2 regions of the Pseudomonas saponiphila genome follow, and region 1 is predicted to be linked to the other one. Evidence: predicted binding sites of a transcription regulator. Region 1 holds the regulator's gene; the other holds the start of a gene.

Region 1 (11,667 bases):
TGGTGGTGGAAAGCAGCGGCAATCAGGACAGCCCGCTGATGAACGGCAATACGCCCATTCTTGGTCTGGACGTGTGGGAGCACGCCTATTACTTGCGATATCAGAACCGGCGGCCGGAGTACATCAACGCGTTCTACAACGTGATCAACTGGCCGGAAGTGGCTCAGCGCTACCGGGCCGCGATGGTTTGATCCCTTCTCCTGAATACAAGATCTAAGGCCGATTATGGGCACTGAAACACTGGCGATCAGCAGCGGGCGAATGTTTCGTTATGCCTTCGGTTCGCTGTTGCTGTTGGCGGGTACTGCTTTGCTGGTGGCTCAAGGGCTGAGCTGGCTGAGCCTGGAGCCGCGCCTGCTGCGCGCCTTGCAGGGCGGTTCCATTTGCGCCCTGGGCACGGCATTGGGGGCGGTTCCGGTGCTGGTGATCCGGCAGATGCCGGTGGCGGTGAGCGACACCCTGTTGGGTTTTGGTGCCGGAGTGATGCTGGCGGCGACGGCGTTTTCACTGGTTGTCCCCGGCATTGCCGCAGCCCAGGATCTGGGCTTGTCTGCCTGGGGCTCCAGTGGCCTGATCTGTGCCGGCATCATGCTGGGGGCCTTTGTCCTGTTCCTGGTGGATCGCAAGATTTCCGGGGGCAGTCCGGAGCTGCTGGTGGGCACGTCGGAGCATCCGGTGATTGCCCCGCGTATCTGGTTGTTCGTCTTCGCGATCATTGCCCACAACATTCCTGAAGGGATGGCGGTGGGGGTGTCGGCCGGAGGCGGCATGCCCGATGCGGACGGTCTGGCCATGGGCATTGCCTTGCAGGATGTGCCGGAAGGGCTGGTGATTGCCCTGGTGTTGGCGGGGGCGGGGATGTCGCGGGTCAAGGCGTTCCTGATCGGCGCCGCTTCAGGCCTGGTGGAGCCGGTCTTTGCCTTGCTCTGTGCCTGGCTGGTGAGCCTGGCGCAGGTGCTGCTGCCCTTGGGGCTGGCCCTGGCAGCGGGGGCGATGCTGCTGGTGGTCACTCATGAAGTGATTCCGGAGTCGCGGCGCAATGGCCATGACAAGCTCGCCAGTCTCGGCCTGTGTATCGGTTTTTGCCTGATGATGGTGATGGACACGGCGCTTGCCTGAATGCCGCGTGGCGAGCGGCTCGCTCGTGTCTACTCGCCTTCGTCGAAGTAGTTGTTGATCAGGGCAACCAGCGCATCCATTGCTTCCTGTTCCTGCTCGCCTTCGGTCTTGAGGTAGATCTTGGTGCCCTTGCCGGCGGCGAGCATCATCATGGCCATGATGCTTTTGCCGTCGACCATGGATTCCGGGGTTCTGCCGGCGCGGATCTGGCAGGGGAACTGGCCGGCCACGCCGACGAACTTGGCCGAGGCGCGAGCGTGCAGGCCCAGTTTGTTGATGATCTCGATTTCCAGAGCTGGCATCGCGGGGTAGATCCTTTCAGCTAAGGTCGCGGTGGCGAACCTGGACGTTCTTCAGGGTTTTTTGCAACACCTTGCCCAGGCGCTCGGTCAGGTACACGGAGCGGTGGTGCCCGCCGGTGCAGCCAATGGCAATGGTCACGTAGGCGCGGTTGCTGGCGGCAAAGCGCGGCAGCCACTTGAGCAGATAGCTTTCGATGTCCTGGAACATCTCTTCGACATCGGGTTGCGCAGCCAGGTATTCCGCCACCGGGGCGTCCAGTCCGGATTGGGCACGCAGTTCGGGTTTCCAATACGGGTTGGGCAGGCAGCGAACGTCAAACACCAGGTCGGCGTCCACCGGCATGCCGCGCTTGAAACCAAAGGACTCCACCAGGAACGCGGTACCCGGTTCCGGCTGGTTCAACAGGCGCAGCTTGATGGTGTCTCGCAGTTGGTAGAGGTTCAGGTTGGTGGTGTTGACCTTGAGGTCGGCCAGATCGACGATCGGGCCCAGCAGTTGGGTTTCATCGTGGATGGCTTCGGCCAGCGAGCGATTGGCGCTGCTCAGCGGGTGACGACGACGAGTTTCCGAGAATCGCTTGAGCAGGGTTTCCTCGTCGGCATCCAGATAAAGAACGTCACACTGGATATGCCGGCTGCGCACTTCTTCCAGCAGTTCGGGGAAGCGTGAAAGGTGGCTGGGCAAGTTGCGGGCATCGATGGACACCGCTACCAGCGGTTGCGCCAGTTCAGTGTGAATCAATGCACGTTCGGCCAGCTCGGGCAGCAAGCCGGCGGGCAGGTTGTCGATGCAGTAGTAGCCGTGATCCTCGAGAACATCGAGGGCGGTGCTTTTACCTGAGCCGGATCGGCCGCTGACGATGATCAAGCGCATGATTACTGACCGTTTTGCTCGTCCAGGACAACCTGATACAAGGCTTCGTTGCTGGTGGCACTGCGCAGGCGATCGCGGACTTCCTTGCGATCGAGCATGCTGGCGATCTGCCGCAGCAGTTCCAGATGAGCATCGGTGGCGGCTTCCGGGACCAGCAGGACAAACAGCAGGTCGACCGGGGCGCCGTCGATGGCGTCGAAATCGATGGGAGCGTCCAGATGCATCAGTGCACTGATGGGCGACTCGCAGCCTTTGAGGCGGCAGTGAGGAATGGCGATGCCGTTGCCAAAACCGGTGGAGCCGAGTTTCTCACGGGCGATCAGGCTCTCGAAGACGTCCTGCATCTCCAGATCAGGCACTTCACGGCTGATCAGGTTGGCAATTTGTTCGAGGGCGCGTTTTTTACTGCCGCCCGGCACGTTCACCAGGGAACGGCCGGGGGTCAGGATGCTTTCAAGTCGGATCATGGGAGGGGAGTGTTAGCGACCCGTGCCTTGGAGAAGGTGGAGTTGCTTTTCCTTATGCTTTTTCAGTTGGCGGTCAAGCTTGTCCGTGAGCAGGTCGATTGCGGCATACATATCGTCATGTTCTGCATTGGCGACAACCTCCCCACCGTGGATGTGCAAGGTGGCTTCGATTTTCTGCTTCAATTTCTCGACAGCCATGGTGACCTGCACATTGGTAATCTTGTCGAAATGCCGCTCCAGCCGGTCGAGTTTTTCGCCGATGTAAGCGCGCAGAGGTTCAGTCACTTCGAGTTGGTGTCCACTGATGTTGACTTGCATACAGCTTCTCCTTCGTTGCCAGTGCATAACGCGGCAGGCTGAGATGCCTGCCACCTAGACCATGCCTGCAACCGGCTGGCTCAGCCAGCTTGCAGGCACACTCCGAAACGCTGTGGCCAGCCCGGCGGTTACATCAACCGCTTGCGTTCGCTGGAAGGCGCGATCCCAAGGGATTCGCGGTACTTGGCGACGGTCCGACGGGCTACCTGAATGCCTTGTGCCTCCAGTAAACCAGCGATCTTGCTGTCACTCAACGGCTTTTTCTGATTTTCCGCAGCCACCAGTTTTTTGATGATCGCGCGGATTGCCGTGGACGAGCATTCGCCGCCTTCCGAGGTGCTGACATGGCTGGAGAAAAAGTATTTCAGTTCATATATGCCCCGAGGGGTATGCATGAATTTTTGTGTGGTCACCCGGGAAATCGTTGATTCGTGCATGCCTACCGCTTCGGCAATGTCATGCAGAACCAGGGGTTTCATGGCTTCGTCGCCATATTCGAGGAAGCCCCGTTGGTGCTCGACGATCTGAGTGGCAACTTTCATCAGGGTTTCGTTGCGGCTCTGCAGGCTCTTGATGAACCAGCGGGCTTCCTGCAACTGATTGCGCATGAAGGTATTGTCGGCGCTGGTGTCGGCGCGGCGTACAAAACCGGCGTACTGGGCGTTGACCCGCAGGCGTGGCACGGATTCCTGGTTCAGCTCCACCAGCCAGCGTTCGTTGTCCTTGCGCACGATGACGTCTGGAACCACGTACTCGGCTTCGCTGGATTCGATCTGCGAGCCAGGACGCGGGTTGAGACTCTGCACCAGTTCGATGACCTGGCGCAGTTCGTCTTCCTTGAGCTTCATGCGACGCATCAACTGGCTGTAGTCGCGACTGCCCAGGAGGTCAATGTAGTCGCAGACCAGGCGCTGGGCCTCGCTCAACCAGGGAGTTTTCGCCGGCAACTGGCGCAATTGCAGGAGCAGGCATTCACCCAGGTTGCGTGCGCCGATACCGGCAGGTTCGAATTGCTGGATGCGATGCAGTACGGCTTCGATCTCGTCCAGTTCGATGTCCAGCTCCGGATCGAAGGCCTCAAGGATCTCCTCAAGGGTTTCGTCCAGGTAGCCCTGATTGTTGATGCAATCGATCAGGGTCACGGCGATCAGGCGATCGGTGTCCGACATCGGGGCCAGGTTCAGTTGCCAGAGCAAGTGGCTCTGCAGGCTTTCACCGGCCGATGTGCGGGTGGTGAAGTCCCACTCGTCGTCATCGCTGCTGGGCAGGCTGCTGGCGCTGGTCTGGTAGACGTCTTCCCACGCGGTATCCACCGGCAACTCGTTGGGGATGCGTTCGTTCCATTCGCCTTCCTCGAGGTTGTCCACCGTGGGGGCGGTTTCCTGGTAGGAGGGTTCCTGGATTTCGGTATTGGGTTTGGACTCGGTGTTGTCGGCCAGGGGGTCGCTGTTGTCGAAGTCGTCGCCGTCTTCCTGGCGCTCGAGCATCGGGTTGGACTCCAGGGCTTCCTGGATTTCCTGTTGCAGGTCCAGGGTCGACAATTGGAGCAGGCGGATGGCCTGTTGCAGCTGCGGTGTCATCGTCAGCTGCTGGCCCATTCTGAGGACTAGCGATGGTTTCATGGCAGGGGCTTAACACCTTATTTGCCGGCGCACATGCGCCATCCACTACAGGGCGCCGAAGCGCCAAACATAAGCAAATTATATGCCTGAAACTGAAGTGTTTGCCTAGAGCGCTGTAACAATAAAGTTTGTGGGGATTTATCGTTTGCGGCGCTCTGGCGTCTGGCCCGACACCTCAGCCGTTACAGGCGGAACTCATGGCCCAGATAGACTTCCTTGACCAGTTCGTTGGCCAGGATAGTCTCGGAGTCGCCCTCGGCGATCAGTTGCCCGTCGTTGACGATATAGGCGGTTTCACAGATGTCCAGGGTTTCCCGGACGTTGTGGTCAGTGATCAGCACACCGATGCCTTTGGCCTTCAGGTGATGGATGATCTGCTTGATATCGCCGACCGAGATCGGGTCGACCCCGGCGAAGGGTTCGTCCAGCAGGATGAACTTGGGGGCGGTGGCCAGCGCCCGGGCGATTTCCACGCGGCGGCGCTCGCCACCGGACAGGCTCATGCCGAGGTTGTCGCGGATGTGGTTGATGTGGAATTCCTGCAGCAGGCTTTCCAGCTCCTGGCGGCGGCCGGCCTTGTCGAGCTCCTTGCGGGTCTCGAGGATGGCCATGATGTTGTCTGCGACCGACAGCTTGCGGAAGATCGAGGCTTCCTGGGGCAGATAGCCGATACCGGCGCGGGCGCGACCGTGCATCGGTTGGTGGCTGACATCCAGGTCGTCGATCAGGACGCGCCCCTGATCGGCCTGGACCAGGCCGACGATCATGTAGAAGCAGGTGGTCTTGCCGGCGCCGTTGGGGCCGAGCAGGCCGACGATCTGCCCGCTGTCGATGGACAGGCTGACATCACGCACGACCTGGCGGCTCTTGTAGCTCTTGGCCAGGTGCTGAGCTTTCAGAGTTGCCATTACTGGGCCTTTTGCTCGTCGGTTTTCTTTTTCGGCTGGATGACCATGTCGATCCGCGGACGTGGCGCGGTGACCGAGCTGCCGTTGGCGCGACCGGCGTTAGCCACTTGCTTGACGGTGTCGTAGACGATTTTCTCGCCTTCGGTGGTATTGCCGTCGTTGATGACCTTGGCCTTGTCGATCAGCACGATGCGGTTCTGCTGGGCATGGTACTGGATGGTCACGGCGTAGGCCTGGACCGGTTTCGGGTCGGTCTGCTTCTGCAGCTGTTCGAAGTAGGCCAGGTTGCCCACCGACGTCACGACATCGATTTCGCCAGTCTTGGATCGGGTGATGGTCACGGTGTTGCCGGTGATCTTCATCGAGCCCTGGGTGATGATCACATCGCCCTTGTAGGTAGCCACGCCGTTCTTGTCGTCCAGCTGGGCGTCGTCGGCCTGAATGCGGATGGGCTGTTGGCTATCGTTCGGCAGAGCCCAGGCGCTCACGCTTCCCAGTGCTGCGCCCAGACTGAGCAAAATAGGGAGGGTTTTAACGAGCCTCATACTGTCCTCTTACGTTCGATAGCAGGTTCATCCTGCCGTCTTTCAAATACGCTTTCATTCCCTTGGCAGTGGTCACGCCGTCGGCGCCGTCGATTCTAACGGCTTGCTCGGTCTGCGCATATTGCTTCTGCGGGAATACTGTCATGCGGCTGGTGGTGATCAGCAGGTTGCGATTGTGCTCGTCGGTGCGGGAAACCCGAACCGAATCGATCAGCTCGACCTCGGTGCCGTCCGGATTGACTTCGCCGCGCTCGCTCTGGACATGCCAGGGATAAGTGGTGCCGCGGTACATCTGCAGGTCGGGCTTGGTCAGCAGTGTCACTTCGCTGGCCTTGATGTGTTCGACCTTGTCCGAGGTCATTTCGTACTGCAGTTTGCCGTCTGGCAGGTACTGCACGCTGCGGGCGTTGATCGCGTAATAGTCGATGGCGCTCTCGTCGACCTGCACCACAGGCTTGTCGAGGAAGCGTTCCGGGCTGATGTTCCAGTAACCGACCGCCGCGAACAGCAGGGCGATGGTCCCGAAGATCAGGATGGTGCGAATCTTTTTACTCAGCATGGGAGGGCTCTATAGATAAGCGGCATTGGCTGCTTCAAGACGATCCTGGGCGCGCAGGATCAGCTCGCAGAACTCCCGTGCGGCACCTTCGCCGCCGCGGGCAACGGTAATGCCGTGGGCGTGTTCGCGGACAAAGCCGGCGGCGTTGGCCACCGCCATGCCCAGGCCGACACGGCGGATCACCGGCAGGTCGGGCAGGTCGTCACCCAGGTAGGCGACCTGTTCATAGCTTAGGCCCAGTTGGGCCAGAAGCTCGTCCAGTACCACCAGTTTGTCTTCGCGGCCCTGGTAGAGGTGGGGAATCCCCAGGTTCTTGGCGCGGCGTTCGACCACCGGGGTCTTGCGCCCGCTGATGATCGCGGTCTGCACCCCGGCGGCCATGAGCATCTTGATGCCCTGGCCGTCGAGGGTATTGAAGGTCTTGAACTCGCTGCCGTCTTCAAGGAAGTACAGGCGACCGTCGGTCAGGACGCCGTCGACGTCGAAGACCGCCAGCTTGATGTGTTTACCGCGTTGCAGCAGGTCGGCACTCATTTACATCACTCCCGCGCGCAGCAGGTCGTGCATGTTCAAGGCGCCGATCGGCCGGTCTTCCTTGTCCACCACCACCAGGGCGCTGATTTTATGGTCTTCCATGATCTTCAGGGCTTCGGCGGCCAGCATATCGGCGCGGGCGGTCTTGCCATGAGGGGTCATGACCGAATCGATGGTGGCGTGGTGGATATCGATGGCGCGATCCAGGGTGCGGCGCAGGTCGCCGTCGGTGAAGATCCCGGCCAGGCGACCGTCGGCCTCCAGAATCACGGTCATGCCCAGGCCCTTGCGGGTCATTTCCATGAGCGCATCCTTGAGCAGGGTGCCCCGTTGCACCTGCGGCAGATCGTTGCCTTCATGCATCACGTTCTCGACCTTGAGCAGCAGGCGGCGGCCCAGGGCGCCACCGGGATGGGAGAACGCGAAGTCTTCGGCGGTGAAGCCGCGGGCTTCCAGCAGGGCCACGGCCAGGGCATCGCCCATGACCAGGGCCGCGGTGGTCGAGGAGGTGGGAGCCAGGTTCAGCGGGCAGGCCTCGTGCTCGACATGCACGTTGAGATTGACGTCGGCGGCCTTGGCCAGTGGCGACTCAGGGTTGCCGGTCAGGCTGATCAGCTGGATGCCCAGGCGCTTGATCAGCGGCAGCAGGGTGACGATTTCGTTGGTAGAGCCGGAGTTGGAGAGGGCCAGGATAACGTCGTCGCGAGTGATCATGCCCATGTCGCCATGGCTGGCTTCAGCTGGGTGGACAAAGAAAGCCGTGGTTCCGGTGCTCGCCAGGGTAGCGGCGATCTTGTTGCCGATGTGCCCGGATTTGCCCATGCCGACCACGACCACGCGGCCTTTGCTGGCCAGAATCATCTCGCAAGCGCGTACGAAATCTGCGTCGATATGGGGCAGCAAGCCTTCTACGGCCTGAAGTTCGAGGCGGATGGTGCGTTGTGCTGATTGAATCAGGTCGCTGGATTGGCTCATGTCTGAAATCGTATAGCCCGATGAAAAGGCGGCGATTATAGCGGTAATGAGCAAATCCCTCACGCAAGTTCGTCAGCCTTTATCCGGCCGGTATCAGGAATCCTCCGATTTTGCCTGTCCTGGACCTGAACGTTCACGGCTTCGGCCTTGGGGGCGTCGTATCAGCAGTGATATAGTTCGCCGCCAGTTCGGCCTGCCCAGGGGCACGTACTCCCGGCAGGGAGCCAAGCGTCCGAGTGATAGGCTGCATCGCAAGGAGTTTAGATGAGTGCCGATAACGCCTACGCGGTCGAGCTGAAGGGACTTTCCTTCAAGCGCGGTGCGCGCAGCATTTTCAATAACGTGGATATCCGTATTCCGCGAGGCAAGGTCACCGGCATCATGGGGCCTTCCGGCTGCGGAAAAACCACCCTGTTGCGCTTGATGGGCATGCAGTTGCGGCCCAGCAGCGGCGAAGTGTGGGTCAACGGCCAGAATCTGCCGAGCCTCTCGCGCAGCGATCTGTTCGATGCGCGCAAGCAGATGGGCGTGCTGTTTCAGAGTGGCGCCCTGTTCACCGATCTGGATGTGTTCGAGAACGTGGCTTTTCCGCTGCGGGTGCATACCGAACTGCCGGACGAGATGATTCGCGACATTGTCCTGCTCAAGCTGCAGGCGGTGGGCCTGCGGGGTGCCGTCGACCTGATGCCCGATGAGCTGTCCGGCGGCATGAAGCGCCGGGTCGCCCTGGCCCGGGCCATCGCCCTGGACCCGCAGATTCTCATGTACGACGAACCTTTCGTGGGGCAGGACCCGATTGCCATGGGTGTCCTGGTGCGGCTGATCCGTCTGCTCAACGATGCCCTGGGCATTACCAGCATCGTGGTGTCCCACGATCTTGCGGAAACCGCGAGCATTGCCGATTACCTCTATGTAGTCGGTGATGGCCAGGTGTTGGGCCAGGGAACTCCTGACGAACTGATGGACTCCGACAATCCGCGTATCCGTCAATTCATGAAGGGTGATCCCGACGGCCCGGTGCCGTTTCACTTTCCAGCGACGGATTACCGCGCAGATCTTCTGGGGAAGCGCTGATGCGCAAAATATCGCTAATCGAGAGGGTTCGCCTCTTCGGTCGCTCAGGCATCGATGTCCTGGCGGTACTGGGGCGTTCCACCCTGTTCCTGTTTCACGCGCTGCTGGGCCGCGGTGGCATCGGCGGCAGTTTCGGCCTGCTGATCAAGCAACTGCACTCCGTGGGCGTGATGTCCCTGGTGATCATCGTCGTGTCCGGAATCTTCATCGGCATGGTGCTGGCGCTGCAGGGCTTCAACATTCTCTCCAGCTACGGTTCGGAGCAGGCGGTGGGGCAGATGGTCGCCCTGACCCTGTTGCGTGAGCTGGGGCCGGTGGTTACCGCGCTGTTGTTCGCTGGTCGTGCAGGTTCAGCGCTGACTGCCGAGATCGGCAACATGAAATCCACCGAGCAGCTCTCCAGCCTGGAGATGATCGGGGTCGACCCGCTCAAGTACATCATCGCGCCACGCCTGTGGGCCGGCTTCATCTCCCTGCCGCTGCTGGCGATGATTTTCAGCGTGGTGGGGATCTGGGGCGGTTCCTGGGTTGCTGTGGACTGGCTGGGGGTCTATGAAGGTTCCTACTGGTCGAACATGCAGAACAGCGTGACCTTCAGCGGTGACGTACTCAATGGCGTGATCAAAAGTATCGTCTTTGCGTTTGTAGTGACCTGGATCGCCGTATTCCAAGGCTACGACTGTGAGCCCACTTCAGAGGGGATCAGCCGTGCCACTACCAAGACCGTGGTGTACGCCTCGTTGGCCGTACTGGGCTTGGACTTTATTCTGACCGCCTTGATGTTTGGAGATTTCTGATGCAAAACCGCACCCTGGAAATCGGTGTCGGCCTTTTCCTGCTGGCCGGCATCCTGGCTTTGCTGTTGCTTGCCCTGCGAGTCAGTGGCTTGTCTCCGAGCGCAAGCACCGATACCTACAAGCTTTACGCCTACTTCGACAATATCGCCGGTTTGACGGTCAGAGCTAAGGTCACCATGGCTGGGGTCACCATCGGCAAGGTTACGGCGATCGATCTGGACCGCGACAGCTTCACCGGTCGGGTGACCATGCAGCTGGAAAAACGTGTGGATAATCTGCCGACCGACTCCACTGCATCTATCCTGACGGCTGGCCTGTTGGGTGAGAAATACATCGGTATCAGCGTGGGCGGGGAAGAAACCTTGCTCAAGGATGGCGGGACCATCCACGACACCCAGTCGTCGCTGGTACTGGAGGACCTGATCGGTAAATTCCTGCTCAATACCGTTAGCAAAGACGCCAAATGAGGAGTTTTTCGATGATCTCTATCTTGCGACGTGGCCTGTTGGTGCTGCTGGCGGCCCTGCCGTTGCTGGCTAGCGCGGCCAGTGCACCTTCCGCCCACGATCTGGTGCAGGACACCACCACCCGCCTGCTGGCGGATCTGGCGGCCAACAAGGAAAAGTACAAGCAAAGCCCGAACGACTTCTACAACGCCCTGAACGGCATTGTCGGTCCGGTGGTGGATGCCGACGGCATCTCCCGCAGCATCATGACCGTGAAGTATTCGCGCAAGGCCACCCCGGAGCAGATGGCGCGCTTCCAGGAGAACTTCAAGCGCAGCCTGATGCAGTTCTATGGCAACGCCTTGCTCGAGTACAACAACCAGGGCATCACCGTTTCTCCGGCCAGGGATGAAAGCGGCACCCGTACCAGCGTGGACATGCAAGTCAAAGGCAACAACGGCGCTATCTATCCGGTGTCCTACACCCTGGAGAAGATCAACGACGAGTGGAAAGTGCGTAACGTGATCATCAACGGCATCAACATCGGCAAGCTGTTCCGTGATCAGTTCGCCGACGCCATGCAGCGCAACGGCAACAACCTGGACAAGACCATCGACGGCTGGGCCGGCGAAGTGGCCAAGGCCAAGGAAGTCACCGAAGACGCCGCCCATAAGGCTGCGCAATGAGTGAGTCGGCCGTACGCCTGGGTGACGCCGGGGAGCTGCTGATCAGTGGCGTGCTGGACTACCGCAGCGGCCCGGGCCTGCGCAAGCAGGGCCTGGCGCTGATCAAGTCGAGCCCGGGCACGGCCCTGGTGCTTGATTGCTCGGCGGTGGAAAAATCCAGCAGTGTCGGTCTGGCCCTGTTGCTGGCCTTCATTCGCGATGGTCAGGGGCTGGGCAAGACGGTGAGTGTTCGCGCTCTGCCCGAGGGCATGCGGGAAATCGCCGAGGTGTCCGGGGTCACCGAGATCCTCCTCCATCCGTAGTAACCCACATCTATATAGAAGCCCCCCGTCAGAGTCCTGCTATGCGGGGTTCGCAGGCGCGGGGCTTTTTTGTATGATGTCCGACCCGCGCGCACAGGGCGCCGATTGAGGTTGAGCATGCAGGCCAACGAAGTGAAGA
Region 2 (11,667 bases), 1.3 Mb from region 1:
CATGAACGTGTTGCAGGCGTCGGTGGGCGATGTGCGCCTGGGCTGGGACTCACCCGTCAAGGAGGTGGTCAACCCGGCGTTCATCGAGCTCAATGGCCGGGGCGGCCTGGGCTGGCTGGAGGGGTTCAACGAGCTGGTGACCCGCTGCGGTTACGAGTGGGTCGGGCACCCGGGCATGGACAATGGCGAGTTGCTGACCCTGCATGGCCGCGCCGCGAATATTCCCGCCAGCAAGGTCACCCTGCACATCGATGAGCAGCCGCCCTATGCGATTCATCTGCGAGGCGAGCTCAAGGAGCAGGCGTTCAAGAAGGTCGACTTCAGCGTGGCCACCGAGCTGGTCACCGAGCCCGGCAGCACCCGCTTCACCCTCAATGATCGCCTGACCAACAACGGCGACTATGCGAAGGAATATCAGGCGCTGTACCACAGCAACTTCAGCACCCCGTTTCTTGAACAGGGGGCGAAATTCGCCGCGCCGGTGAAGCAGGTGTCGCCGTTCAACGACAAGGCCAAGGCCGACCTGGGGGATTGGCAGACCTACCGCGGCCCGACCCGCGACTATGACGAAACCGTGTACAACGTGGTGCCTTATGCCGATGCCCAGGGCGAGACCCTGGCGGTGCTGCACAACAAGGCGGGCAGCCTCGGCGTATCGCTGGGCTTCAACACCCGGCAGTTGCCGGTGTTTTCGCTGTGGAAAAACACCGACACCCAGGGCCAGGGCTATGTGACCGGGTTGGAGCCGGGTACCAGTTTTTCCTACAACCGTCGTTATCAGCGTCCATTGAACCTGGTGCCGACTATTGGTCCCAAGGAGCAGCGGGAGTTTCAGATTCGCTACAGCCTGTTGGCGGACAAGGTCGCGGTGGACGACGCCTTGAATCGTGTCAGTCAGATCCAGCAGGGGCGTCAGACCGAAGTGCGGCCAACGCCGCTGGTGGATCTGTCCAAGGAGTGAGCCTTCAATCGGCGCCGGGACGATACTGCAGCGCCTCGGCCAGATGGTTGCGACTGATGCTTGCCACCTGCTCCAGATCGGCCAGGGTCCTGGCCACCTTGAGCAGGCGGTGAGCGGCGCGCAACGACAGGTTCAAGCGTTCGCAGGCCGCTTCCAGCCAGTGCTCGTCGGCTGTGGATAACTGGCAATGGCGCCGCAGGCCGGGCAGGTCGAGAAAGGCATTGGCACAGCCCTGGCGCTGGCCTTGCAGCTGGCGTGCCCGGGCGACTTTAGCGGCAGCCCCGGCGCTGTCGTTGCCCGGTTGTGGCGTGGGGTTGAGGGCGGTGGCTTCGCGGGCCACGGTCAGGTGCAGGTCGATGCGATCGAGCAGCGGGCCGGACAACTTGTTGCGATAGCGCTGGATCTGTTCCGGCGTGCAGCGGCAGCGTCCGCTGGGTTCGCCAAGATATCCACAGGGGCAGGGGTTCATCGCCGCGACCAGTTGGAAGCGTGCGGGGAACTGCACCCGGTCGCGGGCCCGGGAGATGATGATCTGTCCGGACTCCATGGGCTCGCGCAGGACCTCCAGCACCTTGCGATCGAACTCCGGTAGCTCATCGAGAAACAGCACGCCGTGATGGGCCAGGGTGATTTCTCCGGGTTGAGGTTTGGAGCCGCCCCCGACCAGCGCCGCCCCCGAAGCCGAATGGTGAGGCTGACGAAACGGCCGTTGGGGCCAGTGGCGCAGGGGCGTGTGGCTGGTCACCGATTGAATCGCCGCCACTTCCAGGGCCTCGTCCTCCTGCAACGGTGGCAGCAGGCCCGGCAGACGGCTGGCCAGCAGGGTCTTGCCGGTACCTGGCGGGCCGCTGAACAGCAGGTTGTGGGCACCGGCCGCGGCGATCAGCAAGGCGCGCTTGGCGGCGAGCTGGCCCTGCACTTCGCGAAGATCGGGGTAGGGGGAGTGGCTCTGTGTCAGGCCGTCGCTGATGTAAGGCGCTATCGGTGCGTGGCCATTGAAATGAGCCACGGCTTCCAGCAGATGCTCGACCGCGATCACCTCCAGGCCACTGGCCAGGCAGGCTTCTTCGGCATTGGCGCGGGGCACCAGCAGGGTGCGCCCGGCGTCGCGTGCCGCCAGCGCGGCGGGGAGCACGCCGCGCACCGCCCTTACCGCCCCGGACAGCGCCAGTTCTCCCAGGCATTCGATGTTGTCCAGGGCCAGGGCCGGCACCTGCACGCTGGCGGCGAGAATGCCCAGGGCGATGGCCAGGTCGAAGCGCCCGCCATCCTTGGGCAGGTCCGCCGGTGCCAGGTTGAGGGTGATGCGGCGCGCGGGGAAATTGAACCCGGCATTGAGAATGGCGCTGCGCACCCGGTCCTTGCTTTCCTTGACTGCGGTTTCCGGCAGGCCCACCAGGGTCAGGCTTGGCAGGCCATTGGCCAGGTGCACTTCAACGCTGACGGCGGGTGCCTGCACGCCGACTTGGGCGCGGCTGTGGATGATCGCCAGGGACATGGGGAGTTCTTCCTTGAAACAGCGGAACCGCTACCTGCGGTGCTGCTGCAAGGATAGATGAGGGGATTGGCGGGAGAGGCGCCTGAATGGGCACAGGATATGTCGCCGGTGCTGCGGCCTTGGCTGGTCAGTCGGCTCCTGCGGTACGGGGCTGCAGGAGCCGGCTTGCCGGCGAACCAGCGGTTCAGTCTTGTGCCGGATTCAGCCGGGCTTCCAGCTCCGCCACTTTGGCTTCGAGGCTTTCCAGGCGTGCGCGGGTGCGGGCCAGGACCACCATCTGGCTGTCGAATTCTTCCCGGCTGACCAGGTCGAGCTTGCTGAAGCCGCTTTGCAGCAGGGCCTTGAATTGGCTTTCGATTTCATTGCGGGGCAGGGGCGTTTCACCGCTGAGCAAACGCGAGGCGTGGCCGCTCAGGGCGTCGAGAAGGTCTTTGGGCGCGAGCATGGGAGAGTCCTGAATTGCAGTCGGCCCGCAGTGTATCACGCAGTCGCGACGCTCCAGGCGAGCCTGGGTTGCACGTTTTTCGCGCATCCGGCCGGGCGCTGACGCACTGTTTTTGTGCGTATCCCGGGCCTGGTTTTCCGGCATTCGCCGTCAGTGCCGGGCAAAGGACTGAAATCACTGATTTTTCCCGAGCTGGCAAGCTTTCTGCTTAGACCCTGGTGACCCATGCACTGATGCAGTCGCCGTGACGAATGCAGTGCGGCAGCCTGCGCGGGGGGATGTTTCGTCAGGAGCGGTTAGCTGGCGTCGGTCTGGCTGAGTAAGGCCGACGATGCGTTACAAAGCCAGGCACTGCGCTTAGACTTGAGTCGGGTTTGTTTTCCTGGGGCAAGTCCACCAATTCGGGAGAGAGTTTCATGAAGCTAGTCACTGCCATCATCAAGCCGTTCAAGTTGGACGACGTGCGCGAGTCGCTGTCCGAAATCGGCGTGCAGGGCATTACCGTTACTGAGGTCAAAGGCTTCGGCCGGCAGAAAGGTCACACCGAGCTGTATCGCGGTGCGGAGTACGTGGTGGATTTCCTGCCCAAGGTGAAGATCGATGTCGCCATTGACGACAAGGATCTTGACCGGGTTATCGAGGCGATAACCAAGGCCGCCAACACCGGCAAGATCGGTGACGGCAAGATCTTCGTGGTCAATCTGGAACAGGCTATTCGCATCCGTACCGGCGAAACCGATACCGACGCCATCTAAGCCGCCAAACCCAACGCCCCAGGAGAAAACAATATGACTCTGCGTAAATTCGCGGGGCTAGGAGCCCTGTTGTCCCTCGTAATGCCTGGCCTGGCCTTGGCGGCAGATCCAGTGCCCCCTCCAGTGCTCAACTCCGGCGACACCGCGTGGATGCTGACCTCCACGGCCCTGGTGCTGTTCATGACCATTCCCGGGCTGGCGCTGTTCTATGGCGGCATGGTGCGTTCGAAAAACATTCTTTCCGTGATGATGCAGTGCTTCGCCATCACCGGTCTGGTTACTGTCCTGTGGTTCATCTATGGCTACAGCATGGCGTTCGATACCACCGGGATGGAAGCCGGCGTCGTCAATCTCAACTCCTTCGTGGGCGGCTTGTCCAAGGCCTTCCTGGCGGGTATCACCCCGGCCAGCCTGACCGGCCCGACGGCGTTGTTCCCGGAGGCGGTGTTCGTCACCTTCCAGATGACCTTCGCCATCATCACTCCGGCGCTGATCGTCGGTGCCTTCGCCGAGCGGATGAAGTTCTCCGCGATGCTGATCTTCATGGGCGTCTGGTTCACCCTGGTGTACGCGCCGATTGCCCACATGGTCTGGAGCGGCCCGGGTTCTCTGCTGGGCGACTGGGGCGTGCTGGACTTCGCCGGCGGCACCGTGGTCCACATCAACGCCGGTATCGCCGGGCTGGTGGCCTGCCTGGTGCTGGGCAAGCGCAAAGGCTTCCCGACCACCCCCATGGCGCCGCATAACCTGGGCTACACCCTGATGGGCGCGGCCATGCTGTGGGTCGGCTGGTTCGGTTTCAACGCCGGTTCCGCGGCGGCCGCCAACGGCACCGCCGGCATGGCCATGTTGGTCACGCAGATCGCAACGGCCGCCGCCGCCCTGGGCTGGATGTTTGCCGAGTGGATGACCCACGGCAAGCCAAGCGCGCTGGGCATCGCTTCGGGCGTGGTGGCCGGCCTAGTCGCCATCACCCCGGCCGCCGGCACCGTGGGCCCGATGGGTGCCCTGATCATTGGCCTGGCGGCGGGTGTGGTGTGCTTCTTCTGCGCCACCAGCCTTAAGCGCAAGCTGGGTTATGACGACTCCCTGGATGCCTTCGGTGTTCACGGCATCGGCGGTATTCTCGGGGCGATCCTCACGGGCGTGTTCGCTGCACCGTCCCTGGGCGGCTTCGGCACCGTCACCGATATCGCGGCACAGGTCTGGATCCAGGCCAAGGGCGTCGGCTTCACGGTGATCTACACCGCAATCGTCACCTTCATCATCCTCAAGGTCCTGGATGCGGTCATGGGACTGCGTGTCACCGAGGAAGAAGAAGCAGTCGGCCTCGACCTGGCGCAACACAACGAGCGTGGTTACAACCTGTAATCGCGTAGGAAAAAAGCCCGGCTCCGGCCGGGCATTTTTTTGCCTGGCATTTGTCGTCGAGAACGGCTGAAAGGATTTTCCGACAAGCATTGGCGTGTTTGTCGTGGCAATTTCCGGCAGGACAAATGCTTACACCAAAGCAGGATTATTCGGCGCTTTGTTTTTTCACTGAGCGCGCTAGAATGCGCGCCGAAGCGTGGAGATCGGTATGTGGCAGCAGACCCTGATTACCCTGCGGGCCAGGCCCCGGGGCTTTCACCTGGTGACGGACGAGTTGCTCGCCGGCCTGCCCGAGTTGAGGGCGTGTCGGGTTGGTCTGCTGCATTTATGGCTGCAACATACCTCGGCCTCGTTGACCATCAACGAGAACGCCGATCCGGCGGTCCGGCGTGACTTCGAGCGTTTCTTCAACACCCTGGTGCCTCAAGGCATGGCCGGGTACGAACATGACGACGAAGGCGAAGACGACCTTCCGGCGCACTTCAAGGCCAGTTTGCTAGGCTGTCAGCTGACTTTGCCGGTAGCGGCGGGACGCTTGGCGCTAGGCACCTGGCAAGGTGTTTATCTGGGCGAGCATCGCGATCATGGCGGTGCTCGCAAAGTCCTTGCCACCCTGCAGGGTGATAGGGCATAAGCCGCTGAGTATCAGTGGACGTTGATTTTTTTCCGGCGGCCTTCGACAGTCGGCGCAGCTGGGCTATAACTAATCTGCTTTTCGCAAGTCATGAGGTAGAACATGAGCGACGATGATCTGGAAAACGACGACCTCGAAGTAGGTGACGAAGACGATACCGAAGAAGGTCTTGAAGCGGCCGCCGACGATGTGGTGGAAGACGATGGCAGTGATGTTCCTGCTCCGACCGCCAAAGGCAAGGCCAAGGCTGCTGTCTCGGTAGACGAGCTGCCAAGTGTCGAAGCCAAGAACAAGGAGCGTGATGCACTGGCGCGTGCCATGGAAGAGTTCCTGGCCCGTGGCGGTAAAGTGCAGGAAGTCGAGGCCAATGTGGTCGCCGATCCGCCCAAGAAGCCTGATAACAAGTACGGCAGCCGGCCTATCTGAGCCTTGCTACTTGCTTGCTGAAAAAGCCCGCCGTCGCTGCGGGCTTTTTCATGGGCGGAAGAAAAGCAGCTTCAAGCGGCAAGCTACAAGCTTCAGGTTTGAAAGCCGGGTCCCGAAACTGGCAGCTTGAGGCTTGAGGCTTGAGGCTTGAGGCTTGAGGCTTGAGGCTTGAGGCTTGAGGCTTGAGGCTTGAGGCTGCAAGCCGCTGCCTTATTTCCAGCTGGCCAGCAGTCGTGGCAGTTCAATCAGGCTGCGGATCTCGGCGTCTGGCGCGCGCTCGGCTTCCCAGGTCTTGCCGTTGGGGTTGAACCAGATCGCACGCAGGCCCGCCTGCTGGGCGCCGGCAATGTCGTCGCCCGGGTGATCGCCGATATGCACGGCGGTATCGGCCGTTGCGCCACCGCGCTGCAGGGCTTCATGGAACAGCCGGGCATCCGGCTTGGCGACCCCGATGTCTTCGGCGCACAGGGCGAACTTGAAGTAGTCCGCCAGGCCCAGGCGGCGCACGTCGGCATTGCCGTTGGTGACCACCCCCAGGGCGAAGTGATTGGCCAGGGCTTCCAGGGTCGGCAGCACCTCGGGAAAGATCTCCAACTGATGCCGCGCGTGCAGGAATACTTCGAAGCTCTGATCGGCCAGCTGGCTGGCTTGGCTGTGCTCGTACCCGGCCTCTTCCAGGGCATGGAACAGCACCTGGCGGCGCAGGGCGCTGATCCGGTACTTGAGGTGCGGTTGTTCGAGCAGCACGCGTTCGCGAATGGCCCACAGATGCTCCACCGGCACGCCGCCGAGATTCGGTGCATGCTCGGTCAGCCACTGACGCAGGGTGGCTTCGGCGCTGACGATCACCGGAGCGGTGTCCCAGAGGGTGTCATCAAGGTCGAAGGTGATCAGTTTGATGGTCATTACTCACCGCCTTTGTTGCGTTTGGCCCGAGGGTGGGCGCTGTCGTAGACCGCTGCCAGGTGCTGGAAGTCCAGGTGGGTGTAGATCTGTGTGGTCTTGATGTCCGAATGCCCCAGCAACTCCTGCACGGCGCGCAGGTCCTGGGACGATTCCAGCAGGTGGCTGGCAAAGGAATGACGCAGCATGTGCGGATGCAGGTTCTGCCCCAGCTCGCGCTCACCGGCGGCCTTGACCCGCAGTTGGATGGCGCGCGGCCCCAGGCGCCGGCCCTTTTGACTGACGAACAGGGCTCCGTCCGGCGGGTTGCTCAGGGCACGCAGTGGCAGCCACAGGGCCAGGGCCTCCCGGGCCTTTTTGCCCACGGGCAGCACGCGGGTCTTGCTGCCCTTGCCCAGCACCTGCACCAGCCCGTCCGCCAGATCCAGTTGCTCAAGGTTAAGGCTGGTCAGTTCGGAAAGACGCAGCCCACAGGAGTAGAACAGCTCCAGGATCGCCTGGTCGCGATGGGCCAGGAAGTCATCTTCCACTGCGCCATCGAGCAGTTGCAGGGCGCGATCGGTGTCCAGGGTCTTGGGCAGGCGACGCTCGCCCTTGGGCGGCGCCAGGCCGTTGGCCGGGTCGTGATCGCACAGCCCTTCGCGGTTCAGATAGTGATAGAGCCCGCGCACTGCGGACAGCAGGCGTGCCAGGCTGCGGGACGACTGACCCTGCTGGTGCAGGCGGGCGATCATGCTGCGCAGGCCCTGGACATCCAGGTCGGTCCAGCTGCGGACCTGCTGTTTCTCGCAAAACCCCAGTACCTTGTCGAGGTCGCGTCGATAGGCCAGCAGGGTATGGGGCGACACCTGGCGCTCACTGCGCAGGTGCGCGCAGTAGGCATCCAGCTGCTGCTGCATGGTCAGCGTACCGAGCGTAGCGAGTGGGTGAAGCGCGGCAGAACCCGGCCGGTGACTTCGGCGATGTAGTTGAGGAACAGGGTGCCGACCGAGCTCTTGTAGTGCTGCGGATCACGGCTGGCAATGGCCAGGACGCCATGCATGCCCTGATGCGCCAGGGCGACCACCGCGGTGGAGCCGATCTGCTTGCGCTGTTCTTCGCCGAAGAGGAAGTCCAGCTCATGTTCGCGCAGGTTGCCGCTGACACTCTTGCCTTCAGACAGCAGGCCGCCGATGGCGCCCTGGGCTTCGGCCGCCGAGACCCAGCGACCCACCGGCATCGCGTTGTCGCTGAACAGGATCAGGCTGACGAAGGGCACCTGGAAGTCCTGGCGCAGGCTGTCCTCGACACTCATCACCACTTCTTCCAGGCTGCTGGCGTCCATCAGCGCGAGAATCAGGCGGCGGGTCTTGTCGAACAGGCGGTCGTTGTCCCGGGCTACATCCATCAGTTGCGACAGGCGATGGCGCATCTCGATGTTGCGCTCGCGCAGGATCTTCATCTGTCGCTCCACCAGCGACACGGTATCGCCGCGCTGGTGCGGAATGCGCATGGCCGGGAGCAACTCGTCGTGGTCGACGAAGAAGTCCGGATGGGCCTCCAGGTACGCAGCGACGGCGGCTGCGTCCAGGTCGGCAGAAGGCGTTGGGTCGGGCTTTGCGGCGGGAGCCTGGGGCTGATCAGTCATGGGTTTCGCTCACTTAAAGACGCACCTGTCCTTCGTATACGCGTACTGCCGGGCCGGTCATCATCACCGGTTGGCCTGGACCTGCCCATTCGATGGACAGGCGTCCGCCTGGCAGGTCGATCAATAGTGGCGAATCCATCCACCCCTGGCTGATCGCGGCCACTGCTGCTGCGCAGGCACCGGTGCCGCAGGCCTGGGTTTCCCCGGCGCCGCGTTCCCAGACCCGCAATTGCGCGCGCTGACGGTCCAGCACCTGGAGAAAACCGACATTGACCCGCGCCGGGAAGCGCGGGTGATGCTCGATCTTCGGCCCCAGCTCGTGCACCGGCGCGCTGTTGATGTCATCCACCCGCAGCACGGCGTGGGGGTTGCCCATGGACACGGCGGCCAGCTCGACCTGGACGCCATCGACGTCCAGCGTGTAGCTGTTGGCCTGGGCCGGTGCCTGGAACGGGATATCCGCCGGCACCAGGCGTGGCGCCCCCATGTTGACGCTGATCTGACCGTCGTTGCGCACGTCCAGTTCGATCACGCCACTCTTGGTCTCGACGCGGATCTGGCGCTTGGTGGTCAGGCGCTTGTCCAGCACGAAGCGGGCGAAGCAGCGGGCACCGTTGCCGCACTGTTCCACTTCGGAACCATCGGAGTTGAAGATCCGATAACGGAAATCCACGTCCGGGTTGCTCGGGGCCTCGACGATCAGCAACTGATCGAAGCCGATCCCGGTGTTGCGATCACCCCATTGCTTGGCGTGCTTGGGCAGAATATGCGCGTGCTGGCTGACCAGGTCGAGAACCATGAAGTCATTGCCCAGGCCGTGCATCTTGGTAAAACGCAGCAGCATGGTCTTACTCCGGCAGCAGGCTTTCGCCAGCGAATAACTCGGCCACCGTCTCGCGGCGACGCACTTCAACAGCCTGGTCGCCATCGACCAGCACTTCAGCGGCACGGCCGCGGGTGTTGTAGTTCGAGCTCATGACGAAACCATAGGCGCCAGCGGAATGCACCGCCAGCAGGTCGCCCTCGGCCAGGGCCAGGGAGCGTTCCTTGGCGAGGAAGTCGCCGGTTTCACAGATCGGGCCGACGATGTCGTAGGTACGGGGTTCGGCGTCGCGTGGTTGCACGGCGCTGACGTCCATCCAGGCCTGGTACAGCGCCGGGCGGATCAGGTCGTTCATGGCGCCGTCGACGATGGCGAAATCCTTGTGTTCGGTGTGCTTGAGGTACTCGACCCGGGTCAGCAGCACGCCGGCGTTGGCGACGATGAAACGGCCCGGTTCGAACACCAGGGCCAGGTCACGGCCGTCCAGGCGCTGGCGCACGGCCTTGACGTAGTCGGCGGCCAGTGGTGGTTCTTCGTCGCGATACCGCACGCCCAGGCCGCCACCCAGATCGATGTGGCGCAGATAGATGCCGCATTCGCCAAGGCGATCCACCAGCTCCAGCAGGCGGTCGAGGGCGTCGATGAAGGGTTCCAGGGTGGTCAGTTGCGAGCCGATATGGCAGTCGACTCCGACGATCTCCAGGTTCGGCAGCTGCGCGGCGCGGATGTACACATCCTCGGCCGTCGCAATGTCGATGCCGAACTTGTTTTCCTTGAGTCCGGTGGAGATGTAGGGGTGGGTGCCGGCGTCGACGTCGGGGTTGACCCGCAGCGATATCGGCGCGCGAACTCCCAGCTCGGCGGCCACCTGTTGCAGGCGTTCCAGTTCTTCGGCGGATTCGACGTTGAAGCAATGGACGCCGACTTGCAGGGCGCGACGCATGTCGTCACGGGTCTTGCCGACACCGGAAAAGACGATCTTGTCGGCCTGGCCGCCAGCGGCCAGGACCCGCTCCAGTTCGCCCCGGGAGACGATATCGAACCCTGCGCCCAGGCGGGCCAGGACATTCAGCACGCCCAGGTTGGAGTTGGCCTTTACCGCGAAGCAGACCAGATGCGGCATGCCGGCAAGCGCCTCGGCATAAGCCAGGTACTGGGCCTCGATATGTGCTCGGGAATAGACGTAGGTCGGCGTGCCGAAACGCTCGGCAATGGCGGACAGGGCTACGCCTTCCGCGAACAGCTCACCGTCGCGGTAGTTGAAAGCGTCCATGGTGAGCCCTTAGTAGGTGTCGTGCTTGTGCGACTTCGATTGCGACTTGGCCTGCTCTTCAGGGGATTTGCTGTCATCAGGCAGATACAGCGGGCCTTTCTGGCCACAGGCAGTAACAAGGCAGGCAACCGCGACGAGCGCAGCGAGGGAAGAGATCAGGCGCTTCATGGCGAAATCCTTGAGAATGCGTAAATTGCGCCCGAGTATACCGGCCACCCGGCAGCTTGCCTATGCAGCGTAACTCCCGTCCAGCGGGCCTTTGCCAGGCCCCGTTCAGGGAGTTTGGATGGCTGGCGGCGCAATGGGCGTCGCATTTGTCCGCCTGTTCGGTATCCTTTGCATTCGCCGGGGAGCGCCCGTATCTTGCGGCGCTTGAGCGTGAGTAGACACTATTCGAGGTTCCCGCAATGAGTTTGACCGAAGCCCGTTTTCACGACCTGGTGGACGCTACCCAGCAGACGCTGGAGGATATTTTCGATGAGAGCGACCTGGACATCGACCTGGAAAACTCGGCCGGTGTGCTCACCGTCAAGTTCGACAACGGCAGCCAGGTGATCTTCAGCCGCCAGGAACCTCTGCGCCAACTGTGGCTGGCGGCCCGATCCGGTGGTTTCCACTTCGACTACGACGAGGAAAGCGAACGCTGGATGTGCGACAAGAGCGAGGAGCAGTTGGGCGAGATGCTGGAACGCATCGTCTTCGAACAGGCGGACATCAAGCTTGAGTTCGAAGGGCTTTGAGATCGTGACCGAGCCCGCTGCCGTGCGCCCGCCCAAGCCTCTCTACAGCAACGTCAGTCCGGCGGTGAGTTCGCCGTGCATCAGCCTGTGCCGTCTTGATGAGCAGAAGGTCTGTCGCGGCTGCTTTCGTCATGTGGAGGACATTCGCGAATGGCGCTCGGCCGATGATCAGCGCCGGCGAGTGATCTGCGCCCAGGCGTTGCTGCGCAAG

Evidence for each region. Region 1 encodes sigma-54, which starts transcription at its own class of promoters, with help from an activator protein. Its sites were predicted from a motif close to ANTGGCATNNANNTTGCTNT; they were not measured.
Region 2: a site for sigma-54 is predicted at 3,096-3,115, ahead of glnK (P-II family nitrogen regulator). Genes of this name have one in related genera too.

Annotation. Positions count from the first base shown of each region.
Region 1 covers NZ_FNTJ01000002.1:1,383,233-1,394,899, forward strand. The annotation lists gene BLV47_RS28110 (superoxide dismutase) at 1-191, shown strand, start outside; gene BLV47_RS28115 (ZIP family metal transporter) at 226-1,119, shown strand; gene BLV47_RS28120 (HPr family phosphocarrier protein) at 1,149-1,421, opposite strand; gene rapZ (RNase adapter RapZ) at 1,438-2,295, opposite strand; gene ptsN (PTS IIA-like nitrogen regulatory protein PtsN) at 2,298-2,762, opposite strand; gene hpf (ribosome hibernation-promoting factor, HPF/YfiA family) at 2,775-3,080, opposite strand; gene BLV47_RS28140 (RNA polymerase factor sigma-54) at 3,209-4,702, opposite strand; gene lptB (LPS export ABC transporter ATP-binding protein) at 4,885-5,610, opposite strand; gene lptA (lipopolysaccharide transport periplasmic protein LptA) at 5,610-6,155, opposite strand; gene lptC (LPS export ABC transporter periplasmic protein LptC) at 6,142-6,714, opposite strand; gene BLV47_RS28160 (KdsC family phosphatase) at 6,724-7,248, opposite strand; gene BLV47_RS28165 (KpsF/GutQ family sugar-phosphate isomerase) at 7,249-8,223, opposite strand; gene BLV47_RS28170 (ATP-binding cassette domain-containing protein) at 8,488-9,297, shown strand; gene mlaE (lipid asymmetry maintenance ABC transporter permease subunit MlaE) at 9,297-10,094, shown strand; gene mlaD (outer membrane lipid asymmetry maintenance protein MlaD) at 10,094-10,561, shown strand; gene BLV47_RS28185 (MlaC/ttg2D family ABC transporter substrate-binding protein) at 10,573-11,226, shown strand; gene BLV47_RS28190 (STAS domain-containing protein) at 11,223-11,528, shown strand; gene BLV47_RS28195 (BolA family protein) at 11,646-11,667, shown strand, end outside.
Region 2 covers NZ_FNTJ01000002.1:56,935-68,601, reverse strand. The annotation lists gene BLV47_RS22195 (aldose 1-epimerase family protein) at 1-961, shown strand, start outside; gene BLV47_RS22190 (YifB family Mg chelatase-like AAA ATPase) at 966-2,459, opposite strand; gene BLV47_RS22185 (accessory factor UbiK family protein) at 2,644-2,904, opposite strand; gene glnK (P-II family nitrogen regulator) at 3,321-3,659, shown strand; gene BLV47_RS22175 (ammonium transporter) at 3,693-5,030, shown strand; gene BLV47_RS22170 (secondary thiamine-phosphate synthase enzyme YjbQ) at 5,239-5,664, shown strand; gene sutA (transcriptional regulator SutA) at 5,767-6,090, shown strand; gene BLV47_RS22160 (HAD family hydrolase) at 6,301-6,996, opposite strand; gene xerC (tyrosine recombinase XerC) at 6,996-7,892, opposite strand; gene BLV47_RS22150 (DUF484 family protein) at 7,895-8,620, opposite strand; gene dapF (diaminopimelate epimerase) at 8,634-9,464, opposite strand; gene lysA (diaminopimelate decarboxylase) at 9,469-10,716, opposite strand; gene lptM (LPS translocon maturation chaperone LptM) at 10,726-10,884, opposite strand; gene cyaY (iron donor protein CyaY) at 11,124-11,456, shown strand; gene BLV47_RS22125 (DUF1289 domain-containing protein) at 11,461-11,667, shown strand, end outside.